One region of the Blautia sp. HCN-1074 genome, then DNA from elsewhere that is predicted to be linked to it. Evidence: riboswitches for the same ligand, from Rfam matches in the RefSeq annotation. Region 1 holds a riboswitch; each other region holds the start of a gene.
The links. A riboswitch is a leader RNA that binds a small molecule or an ion and turns the genes downstream of it on or off. The one in region 1 is predicted to bind cobalamin.

Region 1 (3,558 bases):
AAGTGAATAAAAAAACATATAAATATTAGATGTAAATTATTGACGTTAACCAAATGGAATTATATAATAAAAATATAATGAAGTTGGGGAAAAGCCTTAGCGCGGAGTAAAAATAGTTTTTGACTTTTAGCCCCTGATATCATATTATAAAAATAATGCATGTTTCCAGTAATATGGAATTAAAAGGGAAACCGGTGCAAGTCCGGTACGGTCCCGCCACTGTAAAAGGGAGCTTTTTATCATATATGTCACTGCTTAAGAGGCGGGAAGACGATAAAATGCGATGAACTTAAGTCAGGAGACCTGCTTGCATTAAAAAAGGTTATTTCTTACGGTGTATAAGAAAGGCTTTATTTTTATACCTAAAATACATTTTAAGAAAAGGATCTTTTTTATTTCAGGAAAGGATGTGAGAAAAGAAAACTTGAATTTTTATACAAATACGACAGAAAGGTAAAAAAGGAATGAAAAAGATAATAAGTTTTATATTGACAATGATTATGCTGCTTACCTGCACCAGTATTTCAGTTATGGCAGCTGACACTCAGAGTGATACAACAAATCAGGACGGAAAAATGACAATAGGAGTGTCCGTATATAATCTGAATGATGCAGAAGTAAGAGCATTTAGAAATTATTTTGAAAATTATGTCGGCATGGCTTTTGATGTCGAGTTTTTATATTCTTCCAGTATAAGTACAGCAGAAGAAGAAATCAGCTTTATCAACGAGCTTCATGAAAGAAATGTAAAGGGAATTATTTCTTTCCTTTCCTCAGATCTTGAAGAAGTTCTTCCGGTATGTGAAGAATATGGTATGTATTATGTACGTGGCTCAGGAACGATCAGTGATGAAATGTATGAGAAAGTAAAGGATAATCCTTATTTTCTGGGAACAATAGGAACATCTGTTGAAACAGAAATGGATGCGGCTGCCAATATGGCGGAGTATTTTGTTTCAGAGGATCAGAATAACCAGAATCATTACATAATAGCATGTGGAGGATCTGCTATCGGTAATGAGATGCATCGTCTGAGAACGATTGGTATTCTGAATAAGCTTCAGGAAGCATATGGCCTGTCATATGAGAAGTCTGTAGAAGAACTGGTGAATACGCAGGATACTGAAGAAATTGAAACAGGCAGTGACATTAAGATTACTCTGGTTCCGGGGTATCCAAAAGATCACCTGGATGAAAAGCTGGCTGATTCGCTGAATACAGGAGAGTATAATGTTATTCTGAGTGTAGTGAGCGCAAGTGATTTTATCAAGATAATTGATGCTTATGAAGAAGAGAACAGTACAGATGTATTGTTGGGTTCCATTGACTGTTTTACAGAAGATACATACGAAATGTTTAATAAAAAGGGATATAACGGCAAGGAAAGAATCGACTATCTTGTAGGAAAATACGGTGCTATCGTTGCACCATCATTTGTTGCCATGAAAAATGCTCTGGAAGGCTTTGCAGAAGATTACCGTGAAGATGGAAGTGCTTTCCGGCTGCAGCAGTCATTCTGGACAGCGGATTCAGTAGATGAGTTTAATAAGCAGTATGCGTTATCTATTGGAATGTATGATAATACATATAGTGTAGAGGACATGATGGAAGTTCTGAAATCCTATACACCGGAAACAAATTTTGAGAAATTCCGGAAATTTACGGAAAAATAGATAGAAAATAAGAGTCTAAAATAATTGACGTATACATGATGGTATGTTATGATAGATGAGTATTCATACGGTCATTTAATGATTTTAGAGATAAGTTCAGACCAGCAGAAGCGTCCTGCTGGTCTGATTAAAAGAGAAACCGGTGTAAATCCGGTACGATCCCGTCACTGTGATAGTTGGTTTTCAGCTGAATGCCACTGGAAGATATTTTTCTGGGAAGGTGCTGAAAATGGGTAAGCTTAAGTCAGGAGACCTGCTTATTTCTGGTAAAAGAGATTCTTGCGGACGACGAGAAATCCTGATTAAGAGTTACAACTTCATGTGTTGCATATATATGTTTGATTCTTTAATGGTAAGATTTCGTGACGGATGTGGGAGCATCTGTCTTTTTTTTCGTTCAAAATCACAGGAATGGACAGTATGAGAAGGAAGAAAAACAACGAAGAAACAAAAAAAGAAAGGAAGTAAAGGATGAAAAAAACAAAAAGAGAATTACTTGTGTTAGCAGCGGCAACAACAGTTGCATTATTAATGGGAGTTACTGTACAGGCGAAGGGTGATGAGAAGGTTTTAAACTTCGGATGTCAGATGTACACAGATGGATGTGTAAACAGTGCAAATGATGAAAACAGTGGATGGAATGCTATGAGATATGGTATTGCTGAAGCATTATTTAAATTCGATGACAATATGGAAGTTATCCCGTGGCTTGCTGAGAGTTATGAAGTAAATGACGAGCATACAGAATGGACGATCAAGCTGAAAGACGGAATTAAATTCTCTGACGGATGTGATTTAACTCCGACAAAGGTAAAAGAGTATTTTGATCACATGAAAGAGGTAGGACCTTCCGGATCTGCCAAACCGGAGAAATATCTGGAATTTGAAGCAGAAGTTACTGTAGATGATGATGCAAATACTATTAACATCAAAACAAGCAAACCATATGCAAACCTTGTAGGACAGCTCTGCCACCCAACTATGGGAATCACAGATGTAGAACATATTGAAAACTACGATAATGGAATTATTGGAACAGGTCCATACAAGATTGAAGAATTCAATGGTGTAGGTGTTGGTTATACATTAGCTGCAAATGAGTATTATCGTGAAGATGTTCCATACGATAAGATCAATCTGCTGTTCATGGGAGATAACTCCGCAAAAACAATGGCTCTCCAGAGTGGTCAGGTAGACTTGGTTGAGAATATCACAAATGTAGCAGATATTCAGGATTTCCAGGACAGTGATGACTTTACTGTTGATATTGCATCCGGTGTACGCTGCGGATTTGCATGGATGAACTTTGATGGTGTTCTTGGAAACAAAACACTTCGTCAGGCAATCCTGATGGCAATTGACTATGATACAATCTGTAATTCCAGAACAATCGGTGGACTTTATACACCAGGATTTTCCGTACTGCCATCTACTCTGAACTATGATTACGACAAACTTGAGAATCCATATACCTATGATCCGGAAAAAGCAAAACAGATTCTGGATGATGCAGGAATCGTTGACACAGATGGAGATGGAATCCGTGAACTGGATGGCCAGAATATCAACCTTAGATATATTTCTTATGAAAACCGTCTTCTGAATGACTTTGCAGATGCTCACGCACAGTATCTTGCAGAAATCGGCATCGGTGTTGTTCCTGAATACGGAAGCTCAGATGATCAGTGGAGTAAACTTGCAGCACTGGATTATGACTTTAATAACAATAACTGGATCACTGTTGGTACCGGAGATCCTCTGGCATATATGGCTAACTGGGCAACTGATACCAGCTACTGCGCATACTCCAACCCGGACTATGATAAGTTATATGAAGAATTAAAAGGTGAAATGGATCCGGAAAAGAGAAAAGATCTGATCTTCC
Region 2 (3,558 bases), on a different contig from region 1:
TCGAAGCAGCCAATGAAATTGCTCCGGAACATATGGAAATCGTGACAGCCAACCCGTTTGAAGATATGATGAAAGTAAAGAATGCAGGTGCGATCTTTATCGGAGAATACAGTTCAGAACCTCTGGGAGATTACTTCGCAGGTCCGAACCATGTACTCCCAACAAACGGAACAGCCAAATTCTTCTCTGCACTTTCTGTAGATGATTTCATTAAGAAGTCAAGCATTGTATATTATTCTAAAGCAGCGTTGCGTGACATTCACAAGGATATCATCCAGTTTGCAACCTCCGAACAGCTTACTGCACATGCAAACTCTATTGCAGTTCGTTTTGAGGATGAGGATAAATAATAGCGTCAGATCTTTTTAAGAAATAAATAGAAGAGAAGCTATCCAATCCATTACATATTACAGAGAGAAAAACAGCGAGGACGTAATTATGGCAAGAGAAGCCTCAGTAGAGAGAAATACAAAAGAAACCGAGATTAAATTAAAGATTAATCTGGACGGAACCGGATATTCCGATATCGAAACAGGAGTGGGATTTTTTGACCATATGCTGGATGGATTTACCCGTCATGGACTTTTTGACTTAAGTGTCAGAGTTCATGGTGACCTTCAGGTAGATGATCATCATACGATCGAGGACACAGGAATTGTTCTCGGAACCGCATTAAAAGAAGCAATCGGCGACAAAAAAGGAATCAAGCGTTACGGCAGCTGCATCCTTCCGATGGATGAATCCCTCGTGCTCTGTGCGATTGACCTGTCCGGAAGACCGTATTTTGCATGGGATGCAGAATTCACTACAGATAAGATTGGCGATATGTCTACAGAAATGGTAAAAGAATTTTTCTACGCTATTTCTTATTCCTGTGGCATGAACCTCCATATCAAGGTTCTGACTGGTGGAAACAACCATCATATGGCAGAAGCCATGTTCAAGAGCTTTGCCAAAGCACTGGATGTAGCAACATCTTATGACCCGAGAATCACAGATGTATTGTCTACCAAAGGAAGCCTTGCGTAATGTAGATAATTGGTAAGTATTCAGCAGTCTACTATCCCGCGAGGTGTTTTGGCATGAACATGCCAAAATCCCGAGACATACAAGTCAAAATCCCATCGCCGAAGGCGATTTTTAATCGTAACTGTGAAGGTACTGAACAGTTACGATAATTGCAGAATAATGAAAGATGTTCCCGGAATAGCAGGAAAATAGTATTTTCTGCGGGTTCTGTGGAACATCTTTTGAGATAAAGATAAAATAAACCACTATATAAAAGTTAATCAGGAGAGAGTAATAAAGATGGAAAATACAGCAAATTTAAAGAGCAGCATCGCCTGGTCGGATTTCAAGTTAAACAGCGACGGAATGGTACCTGTAATCGCACAGGACTATCAGACAAACGAAGTCCTGATGCTTGCATACATGAATGAAGAAGCATTCAATACCACACTTCAGACCGGCAAAATGACCTACTGGAGCAGAAGCCGCAATGAACTCTGGACCAAAGGCCTCACTTCCGGACATCTTCAGTTTGTAAAGTCTCTTACATTAGATTGCGATAACGACACCATCCTTGCAAAAGTAGAGCAGATCGGTGCAGCCTGCCATACAGGAAACAGAACCTGCTTCTTCAAAACATTGACAGAGGCAGTAAAGTAAGAGAATCAACGTTGTTTCTCATATAGTGTAAAAACATTAATAGGAAATATATATAAATTGTATTGACATTTTTTATTAAATGTGATAAAAAAAGAATATCCGAATTGAATATGTGCAATGTTATAGCGCAAAGGTTACATCATATATGATGTGCAAAAGAGAATCCGGTGAGAATCCGGAGCGATACCGTCACTGTGTATGGGAGCTGCCTTTCAGAGACCACTGGGTTGCCGGGAAGGGAAAAGCGGCGATGATCGAAGTCAGGAGAACTGCCTTGGCGTGGAATTTAAGGTCTGCGGTATACAGAACCTCTATTCTCATAACTATACATAGCTCTTTTATATGATAAATGAATCAGATATATCTGATTCATAAAAAACCGTGTATTTATGGGGAAGTGGCAGTCGCAGAATATGTGGCTGCTTTTTTGCATACGTCTGTCCGGAAATTCAAGAAATAAAAGAGGAAAAACAAAATGAAAAGAAAATCTATGTTAGCTTTATTACTTGCAGTATCTATGACCTGCTCCATGACAGCAGCAACAGGTGCAGTAGCATTCGCATCTGACGACACAGCAACAGAAGAATCAGCAGATGATGCAACAGCAGATGACGCTGACGCAGCTGATACAGAAGAAGCTTCCGATGACACAACAGAAGCATCTGATGATGATCAGAAAGCAGCAGATGAAGTAGCTGCCCTGATCGATAAGATCTATGTTCAGGAAAGAACAGATACAACTGATGAAGACTGCAAAGCAGCAAAAGAAGCATGGGACAAACTGACAGATGCTCAGAAAGAGCTGGTAGAAGGTGAAGAAGCAAGCCCTGAATACTTTGGCCGTGACACAGGTGACGCTTCCAAAGATGATCCGCGTAACCAGGATGAAATCGGTGAGAACGAACTCCTTGTAGTAAGCTTTGGTACATCTTTCAACGACAGCCGTGCAGAGGATATCAAAGGAATCGAAGATGCTCTTGCAGAAGCATATCCGGACTGGTCAGTAAGACGTGCATTCACAGCACAGATTATTATCAACCATGTAGAAGCAAGAGATAATGAAGTAATCGATAACATGCAGCAGGCACTTGACCGTGCAGTAGACAACGGTGTTAAGAATCTTGTTGTACAGCCTACACATCTGATGCATGGTGCTGAATATGATGAAATGGTAGAAGCTATCGACGGATATAAAGATAAATTCGAATCCGTAGCAATCGCAGAGCCAATGCTTGGTGAAGTTGGTGATGACGCTACAGTAATCAACGACGATAAGAAAGCAGTTGCACAGGCAATCACAGATGAAGCATGCAAAGAAGCTGGATTTGATGATATGCAGGCAGCAGCAGATGCTGGTACAGCATTCGTATTCATGGGACATGGAACATCCCATACAGCTAACGTAACATATGATCAGATGCAGACACAGATGAATGACCTTGGATTCACAAATGCATTCATCGGTACTGTAGAAGGTGAGCCAGAAGACACAGCTTGCGAAGCAGTTATCGAGAAAGTAAAAGAAGCTGGATTTAAGAATGTAATTCTTCGTCCTCTGATGGTTGTTGCCGGTGATCACGCTAATAACGATATGGCTGGTGATGATGAAGATTCTTGGAAATCTCAGTTCGAAGCATCTGGTGATTTCGACAGTGTAGACTGCCAGATCGCAGGTCTTGGAAGAATTGAAGCTGTAGAAGATCTCTATGTAGAGCATACAAAAGCAGCAATTGATTCTCTTGGAACATCTGATGAAGCTGCAACAGACGATGCTGATGCAGAAGCTACAGATGATACTACAGATGAAGCAGCAGCTGACGATGCACAGACAGAAGAAACAACAGATGATACTGCAGAGGCTGACGCTGAATAATAGAATAAAAAGTTATT
Region 3 (3,558 bases), on a different contig from region 1:
AAGCTCACAGCTGGAAGAAGGCACAGTTGTAACCATAAGGCTTCCGCTAAAAATTAATTCGAAAAAACAGAGTTAGATTAAGGTTATATGGGTATTCAATTTTATGAGAAGGCGATTGTGAAAGATTGCTGGAAATAAGGTTGAATATCCATTTTTGATTATAAGCAAATAAATACGATGTATAACAGTATAAAACAGTTGACAACAGTTATATCATGATCTGGAGCAGGCAATTATGAAGGGCAGAAGAAGTGGACTGGACGATGAGGAAATCAGAAATCTTTTTGAAATGATGATGGAGGAACAGGTATGAAGGGATTATTTGTAAAGGATATAGAACTGATGAAACAGCAGAAACAGTTTTTTATCTTGGTTATTGTAATGGGAGTCATCCTGAATCTGGCAGGAAGCGGAAGTATCAGTTTTGCTACAGGATATTTTACGTTTGTCACAGCAATTTTTGCCATTACGACTATAAGTTATGATGAGTTTGATAATGGTCTTGCATTTCTTATGACCTTGCCGGTTACCAGAAAACAATATGTGGCAGAGAAATATCTGCTGGGAGCAGGGCTTACGGCTGCAGCGTGGGGAATTACAACGATAACGGGAGTGATCTGCAAAGGCGTGGCAGAGCTTCAAGGGTGCCTGAGCTTCAAGGGTGCCTGAGTGAGACTATCATCGGCAGCCTGATATACATTCCACTGGCACTTCTTATGTTGACGGCATCACTCCCGCTTGTAATACATTTTGGAGCGGAAAAAGGACGTTATATTGCAATGGTCATGTGGGCTATTATAATTGCCGTAGTTTATACTCTGATAAAAACAATTGGACTTTCAGCAGACGCAGTCGATGCATGGCTGAATGGACTGAACTGGGGAATGGTATTGGCTGGAGTTGCATTGTTCACAGTAATTGTATATATGGGGTCTTATTGGGGTAGTGTACGGCTTATGGAGAAGAAAGAATTTTGATGTGTCTCGAATATAGTTGTAATTATAAATGCAGTGTGCTAAAATTATATCAGCGTAATTGAATAGCTGTTAAGTGAACATTATCATATGCAGATTCTGTGTATGATAATGTGAGAGGGAATCAGGTGAAATGCCTGAACGGTTGCGGCCACTGTATACAGAAAAAAGCGGGATTGTAATATGTCATTGCATAAATATGTGAGAAGGCGGAATCCGGCTGCCAGAGAGTATCTGGAAATATTTCTGATACAACATTCATGAACTGCTGAAGCATGGATGTTGTATCAGTTTTTATTTTGTGGAAACTTTCTGTGATCTGTGAGTCAGGAAACCTGCCTGACAGTGTAAAGAAGGAGCTTCCGTAAAAAGTATCCGTTATTTTTATCACTTCTATTTTACTTTTTCTGAAGTTCCATCTTTTCGGTTACACGAACAAGTAAACGACATATACGAAAAGAGAGGAAGTCAAATGAAAAACAGGTATTTATCTACAAGAATTATGGCAATTATGATGGCAGCAGCTATGGTAGTTTCCGCAGCTCCGGCAGCTTTTGCAGCAGAGAGAGCAGACTCTGAGACGATCAAAGAGGACAACCAGCCGGCAGCAGATGCAGACGCACAGGATTCAGCAGATGCAGATAAAACAGCAGACGCAGAAGGTACAAAGACAGAATATCCTCTGACCATCACAACCTATGATTATGATGGAAATGAAATTGAAACAACCTATGAAAAGGCACCGGAGAAAGTTCTTGCTGTATATCAGGGAAGCATTGAAACTATGCTGAAACTTGGACTGGAAGACCGCCTTGTAGCTACAGCGGGTCTTGATAATGAAGTTCCGGATGATCTCAAAGAAGCATTCTCTAAAACAAATTATCTTGATGAATTTACCCCATCCCTTGAGACTGTAACGATGTTGGAGCCAGACATGATCTTATCCTGGAGTTCCCTGTTCTCTGATAAAAACCTCGGAAATGTAACAGACTGGATCGACAAAGGCTGCAACACCTATTACAACACAAACACACGCCCTGACGGAGACAGAACTCTGGAAAATGAATTTACAGATATTTTAAACCTTGGAAAGATTTTTGATGTACAGGACAAAGCACAGGCAATCGTAGATGATGCAAAGGCAGTGATCGATAAAACTCTTACAGCAACAGCAGATGTAGAAGAGAAACCAAGCGTAATGGTTTTGGAACCTCTTGGAGAAGATATCACAAACTATGGTGCAAAGAGCCTTGGTGGAGATATGGTAACACAGTTAGGTGCGACTCTGGCAAACCCGGATGCTTCTACAGTTGGAAAAGAAGATATTATTGCAGCAAATCCTGACGTAATTTTCGTAGTATATATGCCATATGCAGGAGATGATCCGGAAACAGTTAAGAATGACCAGCTTGCAGTTATTCAGGATGACGAAGCACTTCAGAGTCTTGACGCTGTAAAGAACGGTCGTGTTTATCCGATCATGCTCAGCGAGATGTATGCAAGTGCAACACGTACACAGGATGGAATCGAAACATTTGCAAAAGGATTATACCCGGACGTTAATCTTGACTGATTGAGGAAAATACAGTGAAAGAACAGGTTTCACAGACAAAAAAAGGCAGTGTGCTCAGAACATCCATGTATGTGGCAGTCCTCATCGGACTTGCAGGATTTCTTATTTTTTCCATACTTGCGGCGATTACTTTTGGTAATGCTGATCTGTCGCTGAAGGATGTGTACAGTGTCATTGTTTATAAATTATTTCATATAAAAAGTCTGTCTGCCTATGCAGAAGGTGCAATTCACGATGTTGTATGGCTGATCCGACTGCCCAGAGTCCTGTTGGCTCTGGCAGTTGGAATGGCTCTTTCTGTATGTGGCGTAGTAATGCAGGCAATCGTGCAGAACCCGCTGGCAGATCCTTATGTACTGGGTATTTCATCTGGTGCATCCCTTGGTGCAACGCTGGCAATCATGCTCGGAATCGGAAGCTTTCTTGGCGGGAACTCTGTCGGAGTTACTGCTTTTATTGGCGCGATGATCACCTCCTTTGCAGTTATTGCTATTGCAAATATGGGAGGAAAGGCAACATCAGCTAAGCTGATCCTTGCCGGAATGGCGGTCAGTGCGGTATGCTCTGCTTTTTCAAATTTTGTTATTTACATTACAAATGACAAAAATGCAGCTACGGAAGTTATGAAATGGAGCATGGGAAGTCTTGCAGGGGCAAGCTGGGCCAGAGTAGGTGTGATGCTTCCGGTTACTCTGATATGTGTGGTCATCTTCTGGACACAGTATCGAAATCTGAATCTGATGCTTTTGGGAGATGAAGTTTCTATCACACTTGGAACAGATTTACACAGATTGAGAACATTTTACCTGATTGTTGCTTCTGTAATGATTGGATTTGCCGTATATTGTGCTGGCGTGATCGGATTTGTAGGACTTGTGATTCCTCATGTAGTCAGGATTCTGTTTGGAACTGACCACAGAAGATTACTTCCACTGAGCGCACTTCTTGGCGCGTCTTTTCTGATCTGGTGTGATGTGGCATGTCGTGTGATCCTGAAGAATTCTGAGATGC

Region 2: it holds a riboswitch for cobalamin, as region 1 does, so the genes downstream of both, WKT11_RS09680 (sirohydrochlorin cobaltochelatase) here and WKT11_RS18760 (ABC transporter substrate-binding protein) in region 1, are expected to answer to the same signal.
Region 3: it holds a riboswitch for cobalamin, as region 1 does, so the genes downstream of both, WKT11_RS16765 (ABC transporter substrate-binding protein) here and WKT11_RS18760 (ABC transporter substrate-binding protein) in region 1, are expected to answer to the same signal.

What each region holds. Positions count from the first base shown of each region.
Region 1 covers NZ_JBBKBP010000035.1:21,674-25,231, reverse strand. Annotated here, with positions in the region: cobalamin riboswitch at 143-325, shown strand; gene WKT11_RS18765 (hypothetical protein) at 465-1,673, shown strand; cobalamin riboswitch at 1,749-1,948, shown strand; gene WKT11_RS18760 (ABC transporter substrate-binding protein) at 2,145-3,558, shown strand, end outside.
Region 2 covers NZ_JBBKBP010000009.1:44,957-48,514, forward strand. Annotated here, with positions in the region: gene hisD (histidinol dehydrogenase) at 1-350, shown strand, start outside; gene hisB (imidazoleglycerol-phosphate dehydratase HisB) at 439-1,029, shown strand; partial or broken gene hisI (phosphoribosyl-AMP cyclohydrolase) at 1,333-1,656, shown strand; cobalamin riboswitch at 1,783-1,959, shown strand; gene WKT11_RS09680 (sirohydrochlorin cobaltochelatase) at 2,159-3,541, shown strand.
Region 3 covers NZ_JBBKBP010000026.1:14,343-17,900, forward strand. Annotated here, with positions in the region: gene WKT11_RS16750 (histidine kinase) at 1-76, shown strand, start outside; gene WKT11_RS16755 (ABC-2 transporter permease) at 310-669, shown strand; gene WKT11_RS16760 (ABC-2 transporter permease) at 645-977, shown strand; cobalamin riboswitch at 1,058-1,331, shown strand; gene WKT11_RS16765 (ABC transporter substrate-binding protein) at 1,447-2,547, shown strand; gene WKT11_RS16770 (FecCD family ABC transporter permease) at 2,562-3,558, shown strand, end outside.